One region of the Novosphingobium kaempferiae genome, then DNA from elsewhere that is predicted to be linked to it. Evidence: riboswitches for the same ligand, from Rfam matches in the RefSeq annotation. Region 1 holds a riboswitch; the other holds the start of a gene.
The links. A riboswitch is a leader RNA that binds a small molecule or an ion and turns the genes downstream of it on or off. The one in region 1 is predicted to bind cobalamin.

Region 1 (5,929 bases):
TGCTGCTCATCCTGACCATGATCGGTCAGGTCGCGACGCAGGGCACCGGCGGGTTTGTCACCCTCGCCCCGCCGAGCGTGCTGGCGCTGACGGTGATGCTGCTGTTCGGCCCCAAGATCATGGGCCTGATCTGGATGCTTGCGGACCGCGAACGCCGCGCCAGCTTCGGCGGCACTACCGCCGTTCTCCGCTCGGTCGCGCTGGAGACGGTGCTCGCCATGCTGCTCGCGCCGATCACCATGGTGACGCAGACCAAGGCGCTGCTGGGCCTGTTGCTCGGCATCTCGGCGGGCTGGAACACGCAGACCCGCGACGCTCGCCGCATCACCGTGCGCGAAGTCCTGCCCGACCTGCGCGAGCACCTGCTGCTCGGCGCGGCGCTGGCGGCAACGGCTTTCCTCGATGTGACGACCGCCATCTGGCTCTCGCCGATCATCGTCGGCCTGTTCCTCTCGCCATGGCTCATCAGCTTGTCGTCGAGCGAGAATCTCGGCCAGAAGGCCGGGGCCGCGAAGTTCTTCCGCGTACCGGAACCCGGCATCGTCGAGGCTGGCCCCACCGGCCCGCGCGAGGAGCCCGAAGTCCTCGCCGCCAAGGGTCAATCGCTGGTCGAGGCCTGACCGAACAATTGCGCCACGGCGAGCGGCGCGGAGGGGAAGTAGCCGTGCATGTAGCTCGCCGTGAGCGAGCCCACGCGATAGAGCGCTTCCCCCTCGCGCCCGTCCGGAGTCCGGGCTCTTAGGTCGGCGGAAAGCGCCGTTTCCAGCCGCGAATAGTGGAAGGTGTGGCCACGCAGGGTGCCGCCCGGCAGGTCGATCTCCTGCATGCCCAGCGCGGCAAACCGGGGCTGCATTGTCGCATCACCGGGCAAAATTCCCAGCATTTGCGCGCTTCTCCCTTGGCGGTCAGTCAGGTAAGCGCAGGTATAGAGCATCCCCCCGCACTCGGCGAGAATCGCCTTGCCCTGCGCGTGATGCGCACGGATCGCCGCCAGCATCGGCGTGTTGGCCGCCAGCCGGTCGAGGTGCAGTTCGGGATAGCCGCCCGGCAGCCATAGCGCATCACATTCGGGTAGTTCGGCGTCGTACAGGGGCGAGAAGAACGCGAGGCTCGCGCCCGCCCGTTCCAGCCATTCGAGGTTGGCGCGGTAGATGAAGGCGAACGCCTCATCCCGCGCGATGGCGATGCGTCGCCCCGATAGATCAGCGCCGATTTCCGCCGTTCCCGGCGCAAAATCGACCGGCGTTGGCAAGTGCAGCACGGTATCCGGCAACAGCGCGGCGGCACGGTCCAGCCGCTCGTCGAGGTTAGCCACTTCCGACGCCTGCACCAGACCGAGGTGTCGCTCGGGCAGCGTCACCCCCGCCTCGCGCGGCAGATGGCCCAGCCATTTCACCGTGGACGGCACGCCCGCCTCCAGCAGTTCCGCATGCCGCGCGGAGCCGACGCGGTTGGCGATGACGGCATGGAGATCGACGCCTTCCCGGTACGTCGCAAGGCCATGGACCAGCGCGCCGAAAGTCTGCGCCATGGCCGAACCGTCCACCACCGCCAGCACCGGAAGCGCGAATTTCCGCGCCAGATCGGCCGCGCTGGGGGTGCCGTCATATAGGCCCATCGCCCCTTCGACGAGGATCAGGTCGGCCTCCAGTGCGGCTTCATGGAGCAGCGCGCGGCACTGCGCCTCGCCGCACATGAACAGGTCGAGCTGGTGGACCGGAGCGCCGCTGGCGACTTCGAGCACCATCGGATCGAGGAAATCCGGGCCGCACTTGAACACCCTGACCCGGCGTCCGGCGTTGCGGTGGCGGCGGGCGAGGGCGGCCGTCACCAGCGTCTTGCCTTGCCCCGAGGATGGCGCGGTGACGAGGAGGGCGGGACAGGATGCTGTGGCGATATCGGTCATTTCCCGCGCGGACCTATGGTTTCCGGCAGGTCGGCGCAAGCTTTGGGCTCTTGCAAGGGGCATCACCGCACGATAGTTGCCCCCTCGCGACAGGTTCCCCGCGAGGGGATCAAAAGGGAACGCGGGTGTAATGCCCGGGCTGCCCCTGCAACTGTAAGCGGAAGAGCCGTTCGCCACATGCCATTGGGGGTGCAAACCCCTGAGAAGGCGGCGAAAACCGGTGTTGACCCGTGAGCCAGGAGACCTGCCCGTCGCAGTCGTTCTTCGACCGGACAGGGTGTGCCGGGCGAACGGGGGAAGCCATTCCTCGCGCAACGACAGCCATCGCTCCGGCGGCCCGACGGGCATGCGGGAGGCGTCGCGCTGTCCGTCTGCGCCCGCCCACCCCTCGCATTCCGACAGGCCGACGGAGCACCGCCGTCCGCATGAAGGAATGCAAGTGAAACAGTATCTTACCTCTACCGCAGCCACCCTCGCGCTGCTCTTTTCGGCCAATCCGGCCCAAGCACTGAACGGCACCGAGGCCGCACCGAACGTCCCTGAAGGCGCACCGGAGGCCACCGACAACATCCTCGTCAGTGCGCTGCGCACCCCGGTCGCGGTGGAGCGCGTTTCCGCCACCGTCACCGTGCTCGACGAGTCCGCGATCGTCGCCCTGCAGCCGATCGCGCTCACCGATGCGCTGCTGCGCACCCCCGGCGTCTCGATGTCGCGCAACGGTGGCTACGGCACCACGACCTCGCTGCGCATCCGCGGCGCGGACTCGGGCGAGACCGTCATGGTGATCGACGGCATGCGCCTGTCGGACCCGTCCGCGACGGCAGGCGGTTACGGCTTCTCCAACCTCCTGCTCGACGATGTGGACCGCATCGAGATCCTGGGCGGGCCGCAGTCGATCCTGTGGGGCAGCGACGCGACCGGCGGCGTCGTCAACGTGCGCACCCGCCGCCCGACCGCGCCGCTCGAAGGCAGCTTCGCAGTGGAGGCGGGCACGCACGACACCATCTCCGCCCGCGCCGGGGTGGGCGGCTCGTCCGACCTCATCGACTGGCGCCTGTCCGCCTCGCGCTTCACCACCGACGGCATCTCGGCCCGGTCGAACGGAACCGAGGATGACGGTTTCCAGCGCAGCGCCGCCAGCGGCACCGTGACCCTGCGCGTCGCCCCCGGCGTCAGCGTCGATCTGCGTGGCTACTGGGCCGATGCGACCAACGATTTCGACGGCACTTCGGGCGACACCCTCGCCTACGGCAAGACGAAGGAGTGGTCGGGCTACGCGGGCGTCAACTTCGCGCTGCTGGACGGCAGGCTGGTGAACCGCATCGCCGTGCTCCAGAACGAGACCGACCGCGAGAACTACGACCCCACCCGCTCGATCCGCCAGATCACCTTCGACGCGCACGGCCGCCTGCGCCGCTACGAGTACCAGGGCACGCTGACGCTGAACGACGCGGTGCAGGCCGTGTTCGGGGCCGAGCGCGAGGAGCAGCGGATGACCACCGCATCCCCCGCCAACAACGCCGCCCCTTATGCGCTGAAGCCCTATGCGGTGGACATGGACAGCCTCTACGCCGAACTGCGCGTGACGCCGCTGCGTGGCCTCACCCTCGACGGCGGGGCGCGCTACGATCACCAGTCGCGCTTCGGCGGGCAGACGGTGTGGAGCGCGGGCGCGGCCTATACCCCGAACGAGGGCGCGACCGTGCTGCGCGCCAGCTACGACGAGGGCTTCAAGGCGCCCTCGCTCTACCAGATGTACTCGATCTACGGCACCGCCGGGCTCGCCCCGCAGAAGGCCAAGGGTTGGGAACTGGGCGCCGAGCAGAACTTCGGCAAGGCGCTGCGCTTGTCCGCCACCTGGTTCGAGCGCGATACCGACAACCTGATCGACTTCGCCTATTGCCCCACCAGAGGCACGCTGCCCGCCGAGTGCTACATCCCCGGCACCACCACCAGCCGCTTCGGCTATTATGCCAACGTCAAGGCGGCGACCGCGCGCGGCCTCGAACTCGCCGGATCGGCGCGCCTCGGCGTCCTCTTCGCCGAGGGCAACTACAGCTGGACCAAGGCCGAGGACCGCACCGAAGGCGCCGCCACCTACGGCCGCCAGCTCCAGCGGGTGCCGCGCCACATGGCCAATGCCGAAGCGGGCGTCGATCTGCCGCAAGGGCTTCGCGCCAGCGTCGCCGCGCGCTACTCGGGCAGGACGTTCAACGCCGCCACCGGCACCGCAACCTTGCCCGACTACTGGCTGATCGACCTGCGCGCCCAGATGCGCATCAAGGAGAACCTCATGCTGCAAGGCCGCGTCGAGAACCTGACCGACAAGGACTACGAGACGGCGGCGGGTTATTCCGCGCTGGGTCGCACCGTCTACGTCGGCGTGCGCAGCCGGTTCTGATGCAAGGGGTGTCCTTCCCCGCCGTTCATCATGACCGGCGCCCAGCGGCCATGGATTGCCGCGGCCCTGCGGGCCTCGCAATGACGAGCTTGGAGGCGGACACCTCCCGTCCCAAACCCCCGTCGCCCCTGCGAAGGCAGGGGCCCATCGCCCTTCTCGCCGCGACACCTTGCTCACCGCGAGGCGGCAAGCCCGGATGGATCCCTGCCTTCGCAGGGATGACGGGCAGTAGGGACAGGGCACCTCGTCATTGCGAGCGCAGCGAAGCAATCCACGGCGCACATCGCGGCACAAAGCAGGCCCGAACGGAGATCCCACCATGCTGACCCCCGTCACCCCCGGCCCCTCGGTGGTCGTGTGCAACACCTGCCGCCTCAGCGCCGACGAGCGCGAGGACGGCGAGGGCCAGCGCGGCGGCGCGCTGCTCGAAGCGGCGATGCGCGCGGTGCAGGATGCCGACCCGACGCTTCGGGGCGTCGAGGTCCAGTCCATGCCCTGCCTCTTCGCCTGTTCGCGCCACTGCACCGTCCACATCCGCGCGCCGGGCAAGGTCGGCTACGTGCTGGGCGACTTCACCCCGGACGAGCATGCCGCCCGCGCCATCCTCGAATATGCCGCGCGCCATGCGGAAAGCGAGCATGGCCGCGTGCCCTTCCGCGAATGGCCGCAAGGCGTGAAGGGCCATTTCATCACCCGCACCCCGCCGGAAGGCTACGTCTGCACATGATCCGTTTCGCCGATCCCGCCGCCTTCGCCGCCGCGCTCGCCACCCTGCCGCAGCCCGACGTTGAGGCGCGCGCCGCCGCGCTCAGCCGCCAGTCGCGCCTCACCAAGCCCACCGGCGCGCTCGGTCGGCTGGAGGACATCGCGGTGTTCATGGCGGGCTGGCAGGAACATGAGCGCCCCGTCGCGGACCCGGTGCAGGCGGTGGTCTTCGCCGGCAACCACGGCGTCACCGCGCAGGGCGTCAGCGCCTATCCCCCCGAAGTGACCGTGCAGATGGTCGCCAATTTCGAGGCGGGCGGCGCAGCGATCAACGCGCTTACCCGCGCCTGCGCGGTGCGGCTGTCGGTGGTGGCGCTCGACCTCGACCGGCCGACCGGCGACATCACGCTGGAACCGGCGATGAGCGAGGCGGAGTGCCTCGACGCGCTGAACCGGGGCGCGGCGGCGCTCGATGCAGACACGCGGCTGCTGCTGGTGGGCGAGATGGGCATCGGCAACACCACGCCCGCCGCGGCCCTCTGCGCACAAGTGCTCGGCGGCGCGGCCCACGACTGGGCCGGGCGCGGCACCGGGATCGACGACCACGGCCTTACGCGCAAGGAAACGGCGGTGGAGGCCGCGCTGGCACTCCACGGCGCGCACTGCGGCTCCGCCTTCGAGACGCTGCGCCGCCTTGGCGGGCGGGAGATCGCGGCGATGGCGGGTGCGATCCTTGCCGCGCGGCTGCGCAAGGTGCCGGTGCTGCTCGACGGGTTCATCGCCAGCGCCGCCATCGCGCCGCTGGTGCGCGACAATGCGCGCTTCACCGACCACTGCATCGCCGCCCACTGCTCAGCCGAGGCAGGCCATGCGCGGCTGCTCGACCGGCTGGGGCTGGAGCCGCTGCTGAACCTCGG
Region 2 (5,929 bases), 1.2 Mb from region 1:
GCGATCGATGCCGCCGCCAGCGGTTCGGTATCGAAACTGGCGAACGCGGTTTCCGGCGGCTCGCCCAGCGCCGCCTCCACACTCGGACGCAGCGTGTCGAAAGCCAGCCGGGGAGCATCGCTCTGAAGCTGTTCGAAGGCTGCGATCCACTCGTCCGTCAGCATGTCGCGCCGCGTCGCGAGGATCTGGCCGAGCTTCACGTAAGTCGGCCCCAGTGCCTCCAGAGCCCGACGCGTCCGCGTCGGCAGGTCCGCATCCTCCCGCGCCTCGCCACCGAGCCCGAGCCGCGCGAGCAGCGAGTCCAGTCCAAAGCGGGCGATCACGGCGCTCACTTCGGCCATGCGCGCCCGGTCGCGTGCGGCGACGCTCACGGTTTCGAGGATTGTCGGCATCGCGGTTCCCTGGCTGCGAAAGGTATCGCAAAACCGGCGGAGTTGGGGTCAGGTTCCTGCCACGCTTGTGGAAAGCGCGCCGCCCCGCGTTGGAGCGCGCGACCGCCGGGGTTAGGCTCCTACAATGCCCGGCCTCATCCGCAGTGCAGTCGTCCTCGCCCTCGCCGCCGTTCTCGCGGCATGTGGCGGCGGCGTGAAGTATCGCCCCGTCAGCGATGTCCCGGTGCGCGTTGGCCCGCCCTACAAGGTGCGCGGAACGACCTATACTCCTGCCGCCCAGCCCGATTACGACATGCTCGGCTACGCGACATGGTATGGCTCGGAAAGCGGCAACCAGGTCGCCAATGGCGAGCGTTTCCGCCCCAAATGGATCACCGCCGCGCACAAGACGCTGCCCCTTCCCGCCTATGTCGAAGTGACTTCGCTCGACACCGGGCGGCGGATTCTCGTTCGCGTGAACGACCGCGGCCCATTCGGCGAAAGCGCGCGGATCATCGATCTCTCGCGCGGCGCTGCCGAACTTCTCGGCATGCGCACGCAGGGCAAGGCGGCAGTGCGTGTCCGCGTAGTCGAGCCTGCAGAGAAGGACCGGGCCGCTCTGCGCAAGGGAAAACCCGCTCGTTCGCTGCCGTCCGTCCCGCCACGCACGCTGTCGAACCTGCAGGATCAGTTCGCACGCGGCGTGGGTACGCGCTAGGCACGCGTCCGGGAACCCAGACCTGCTTTTCGGCGTTGCCTCTCCAGTAGGAGAGAGATCATGACCATCGGAGCCGAAATTCCCTTCCGCCGCAGCCGCTTCGCGCGGGAGACCGGATCGCTCATTTTCGACCGCCAGCGCGATGAGCATCGCCGCGAAGCCGACAGGCGCGAAGAGCCGATGCGCGTATGGTCAAAGGGGCGCTTCGTAGCGAGCTAAGCCGCTGAAAGGCCGAAACGGCGCCGCCTTGAAAAGCGGCGCCGTTCCTGTTCTCACATCTTGACGCGGATACCCGCATAAGCGGATCGGCCGGGGGTGCCGTAAGTCCGTACCACTTCGTAGTGCTCGTCGAACAGGTTTTCGACCCGCCCGTAGATTTCAACGTTGTCGGTCACCGCGAACGCACTGCGCAGTCCGACGACGACATTGCCGCCCACGTACTGGGTGTTGGCCGTATCGTCATAACGACCGCCGCCGACCCTCAGGTCCGCGCCCAGCTTGAGGCCAAGTTCCCAGACCTTGTCGATGCTCGCATACAGGTTGCTCTTCGGCCGACGGGCCAGAAGCGCACCGGTGATCTCGTTCGTGGCGTGGAGATACGTGTAGGCGAGGTTGACGTCGAAGCCCTGCCAGTTCGTCACCTGCATGCCCAGCTCGACGCCCTTGGCGCGCGCGCGACCTACGTTGTAGTAGTTCCAGTTCGCCAGGTCGTAGTCGATCAGGTTGCGGGTCTTGCGGTCGAAATAGGTCAGCGTGAAACGGCCCGTGCCCTCGGCAAACGGCTGCTCAAGCCCGACATCCCAGCTCTTGGAAGTCTCCGGATCGAGCGCCCGGAAGCCTGCGTTGGTGTAGAGCTGGTAGAGCGAGGGCGCCTTGAAACCCTCGCCGTAGCTGGCGCGCAAAACGGGCGCATCGACGCCGGTGCCGATGACCCACGCGCCATTGGCGGCCAGGGTCGTCTTGTGCCCGAAGTCCGAATTGTCGTCGTAACGCACACCGCCGTTCAGGGTGAGCCCGGCAAGCGGATGCAGTGTCAGGTTGCCGAACAGGCTGTCGATGCTGGTCGAGTCCTTCGATCCGTAATTGTCGTCGAACTTCTGCTTCTCGGTCTCGCCGCCGACGAGGATCGAGGCCATCTCGACCGGCGCGAAGCTGATCTGGCCTTCGAACCGCTCGGTGCGGCCATTGGTGGTGTAGGGGCCGAACACCGCGTCATCGGAAATGCGGCGGGTGTCGTTCAGGCCATAGCCGATCCGCGCGTTCAACCGGCCGTCGAGGCCAGCGTAACGCAGGTTCGCATAGCCCAGCGTATCGCGCTTCATGCCCAGGTTGAGCGCATCTGCGCCCGTGTTGTCGTAGTCGTAGTTCGCCTTGGTGTAGAACCCGCCGGCGTCCGCCGACAGTCCCGGCGCGAACTCGATCGAGGCGCGCGCGTTGGCGCTCTTGCTCTCGAAGCCGTCCTTCTCGGTAGCGCCGCGGCGTTCGTTGAAGGCGGAGAAACCGTCGCCTTTCAGCCAGTTTCCGCCCAGCGTCAGGCCCACCGGGCCGACCAGACCGGCCGCAGAGACGCTCGCCTGCCTGCGGTCGCGCCAGCCGTATTCGGCCTGGCCGCGCGCGGTCCATTCCTCGGTCGGTCGGGCGGTGATGAAGTTGATGACGCCGCCGATGGCGCGGCTGCCCCACAGCACGCCCGAGGATCCGCGCACGACCTCGACGCGGTCGAACTGGCGGATGGGCAGCGCGCCGAAATCGAAGCCGCCGCCGACGTCGCCGGGGTCGTTGATGCGCACGCCGTCGATCAGGACGAGGCTCTGCGCGTTCTCCGCACCGCGCACGAAGACGCTGGAAGGCTGGCCGAAACCGCCGGACTGGACGGTCGAAACGCCGGGAATGCGGGACAGAACGTCGGTTGCGGTGGTCGCCTGGACGCGCTCGATCTCGTCGCGGGTGACGACGCTGACGGACTGGCCTACCTGCGTGATCGGGGTCGGCTCGCGAGTGGCGGTGACGACGATCTGCTCGTCCGCCTCCGCCATCGCAGGCGTGCTCAGCACAAACGCGGAACTCAACAAAAACAGATACTTCATAGCACTTCCTCCGAACCTTGAACGTCTTTGCCGTTCGTGGCGGAGGCGTGCGCGTCTTCCTTCCGACGCGTCACACTCGCTGCATCCGGAACACCCCGTCCGGCTGCGGAACGACCGTCAACGGGCAGGTCTCCTGGCTCCCGGATCGTCGGCCCGCCTTCGCCTTCCCGGCCCGCTTTTCGCGGAGCCAGTGGCTTGGTGGAGGGGGCCTCCCCGGTCACAGTTGCGGGGGCAGCGCCGGCATTCGCAGCCGACTTCCCTCTTAGGCCCTTGCGGGCAACCCATGACGTGAAGGCGCGGATAACCGCGGCTTTCGGGCTTGGCAAGCGCCGCCGCGACTCACCCAATTTCTTAAGTCATTAGGCGTAGAGGGCGTTGCTGTGCCGCAACGGGACGGCCGCGAAAGACGCCGTGCGCCGCAGGAAAAGGCGGGTTACGGCGATCTTGCACAGATGCACTGAAAGGAACCTAGTGGCGCCTGAACCCTCCCCTGCCGGAACCGACGCCGCATTGGCGCGCCCGGTGGATTCGGGAGAGGAGCACTTCGAGCGTCCCCGCGATTTCGTCGCCCGCTACCCGCGCCGTTCGCGCGGCGTCGGCCATCGACCCGTCGTGCTTCGCCGCCGCTGGACCTTCGGCGTGACCGCGCTCGCCGCCGTCGCGCTGCCCGCCTTCGCCGCGCCCGAGGGATGGGACAGCTTCGCCATCGCCGACGCCACGCAGGCCGAAAGCGGGCCGCTGCCCATGCCGTTCGAGCAGAGCGGCGCCAGTTTTCCCGGATCGGCCTTCTACTACCTCGACACCGAGGTCCGCCCGCTTCAGGTCGGCGAGGGCATCCGTTCCGACGCCGACGACAGCGTGTCCGGCCCGCTCCCCACCGCGCGGCCGCTCTATGTCGACAATTCCGGCGTCGACCGTACCCGCGCGCTCCAGTGCATGACCGCCGCGATCTATTACGAAGCGGCGAGCGAGCCCGACGCCGGGCAGCGCGCGGTGGCACAGGTCGTGCTCAACCGCGTCGCGCACCCTGCCTATCCCAAGACCGTGTGCGGCGTGGTCTATCAGGGCTCGGAGCGATCGACCGGCTGCCAGTTCTCGTTCACCTGCGACGGATCGCTTGCCCGCCACCCGCAGCGCATGTTCTGGGAGCGGGCGGAGAACGTCGCCCGCGCGGCGCTGGCCGGGTACGTCTATGCGCCGGTCGGCCTCGCCACGCATTACCATACCGTCCAGGTGAATCCCTACTGGGCACCGAGCCTGCAGTACCTGAGCACCATCGGCGCGCACCGCTTTTACGCATTCCGGGGCGCAGCTGGCAGCGCGGCGACGTTCCGCTTCGCCTACCTCGGCGGCGAGCCGCTTGCCGCACCGCACCGTCACGACGACAGCGCCGACACCGCCGCTGCTGCCGCCGCGCTCGATCCGCTGGCGGTGCAGCGCGCCTTCGGCCTCGCCCAGCCCGCCAAGGCGGAGCCTGCCGCCGCGCAACCGGTCGCCGCGGCCACGCCCGCCCCCGCCTACTCCACCGAAGTGCAGGCGCGCGGCGGGGAAGCGCTCTACAAGGCGCAGAACCTCCCCGGATCTCAGGGGATCAAGGCCGAGTACGCCAACTCCGGCCGCTGGATCGCCAGCCCCTCGAACTGAACTCCCCCCGCTCGATAACCTAAATCGATTGCAGCGGAACACCCACGGGGTTCTCCCTAAGGGGTATCGTCAAGACTTGGGAAACCAAGTCCTTGCATGATGGCTTAGTGCCTTCCGGGCTAGACGGTCTATCCGTCGACATCAGATACTAAAGAGAGATCCCGCGCCCATGACCATCCGCTTCGCCGCCGCCATGAACGGGACGATGCCGGCCATTGCCGGAGTGCTCTGCACCGGCGCCCCTCTCGACGCCGCCAACGACAACGCTGCTCGCACGCGGCCCATGCTCTGCGCCGTATCGAACAGCCCGAACATCGCAATGGATGCCGGGATCGCCGAGGCACTCATGCACTTCGCCCGTCACGGCCTTTCGGCCGCCGACCGCGCGCGCATCGAGGCCGAAGCCGCCCATGAGCGCGGCGACGTGCCCGCGCGCACGCGCTGGCTGGGGATCTGCGGCCATCTCGACCGCCGCATGGCCGTCGCCGTGGCGCACCGCCTTCGCGGCTGAGGGCCGGGGCGGGTCGCTGCCCAACCTTTAATTACTCCCCCTATAGACGTCATCCCCGCCGAGGCGGGGATCCAACTCATGCCTGCTCGATAGGCACCCTCGGGAGATGGGTTCCCGCCTTCGCGGGAATGACGAGTAGGGATACGAGGCAAGCGGCACCACGGCAGAGCGGGTGCGCTTCGCCCCCTCGTCATTGCGAGCGGGGAAGCCGCGCGGCAATCCTGCGCGGCGCGGGCTGCGCTGGATTGCTTCGCTTCGCTCGCAATGACGACAAGGGATAGGCGATGACGAGATGGGCGGGCTGATCGCAATGGGACGAGCCGAGGAGGCCTATCCACCGGCCGATCCGCCGTCGCCGTTTCCCACTCCCCACATCCACCCCACCCGGATTCGCCGACCCAGACCGTGCTCGCGTTCCGACGAGTCGCACACAAGGGACTTGCGCCCGTCACAAGGGCGACCGATACCTTCGAATGACCGCGCCGGACCTTTCGAAACATTGCCGACAGGTGAACAAAGCGGCTAATTTCCGCCAATTTACCTAGCCTGTTGCAATTGCGAACTATTATCAAATAAAAGAGGGCCGAATAGACCCTTT

Region 2: another riboswitch for cobalamin. It lies ahead of LO787_RS04980 (TonB-dependent receptor domain-containing protein); the one in region 1 lies ahead of LO787_RS25675 (TonB-dependent receptor plug domain-containing protein).

The regions. Positions count from the first base shown of each region.
Region 1 covers NZ_CP089301.1:5,619,307-5,625,235, forward strand. Annotated here, with positions in the region: gene mdoH (glucans biosynthesis glucosyltransferase MdoH) at 1-620, shown strand, start outside; gene LO787_RS25670 (cobyrinic acid a,c-diamide synthase CobB) at 599-1,906, opposite strand; cobalamin riboswitch at 1,981-2,172, shown strand; gene LO787_RS25675 (TonB-dependent receptor plug domain-containing protein) at 2,340-4,307, shown strand; gene LO787_RS25680 (DUF1636 domain-containing protein) at 4,627-5,034, shown strand; gene cobT (nicotinate-nucleotide--dimethylbenzimidazole phosphoribosyltransferase) at 5,031-5,929, shown strand, end outside.
Region 2 covers NZ_CP089301.1:1,077,577-1,083,505, forward strand. Annotated here, with positions in the region: gene LO787_RS04965 (ABC1 kinase family protein) at 1-392, opposite strand, end outside; gene LO787_RS04970 (septal ring lytic transglycosylase RlpA family protein) at 517-1,089, shown strand; gene LO787_RS04975 (hypothetical protein) at 1,150-1,308, shown strand; gene LO787_RS04980 (TonB-dependent receptor domain-containing protein) at 1,362-3,158, opposite strand; cobalamin riboswitch at 3,283-3,476, opposite strand; gene LO787_RS04985 (cell wall hydrolase) at 3,648-4,820, shown strand; gene LO787_RS04990 (hypothetical protein) at 4,990-5,331, shown strand.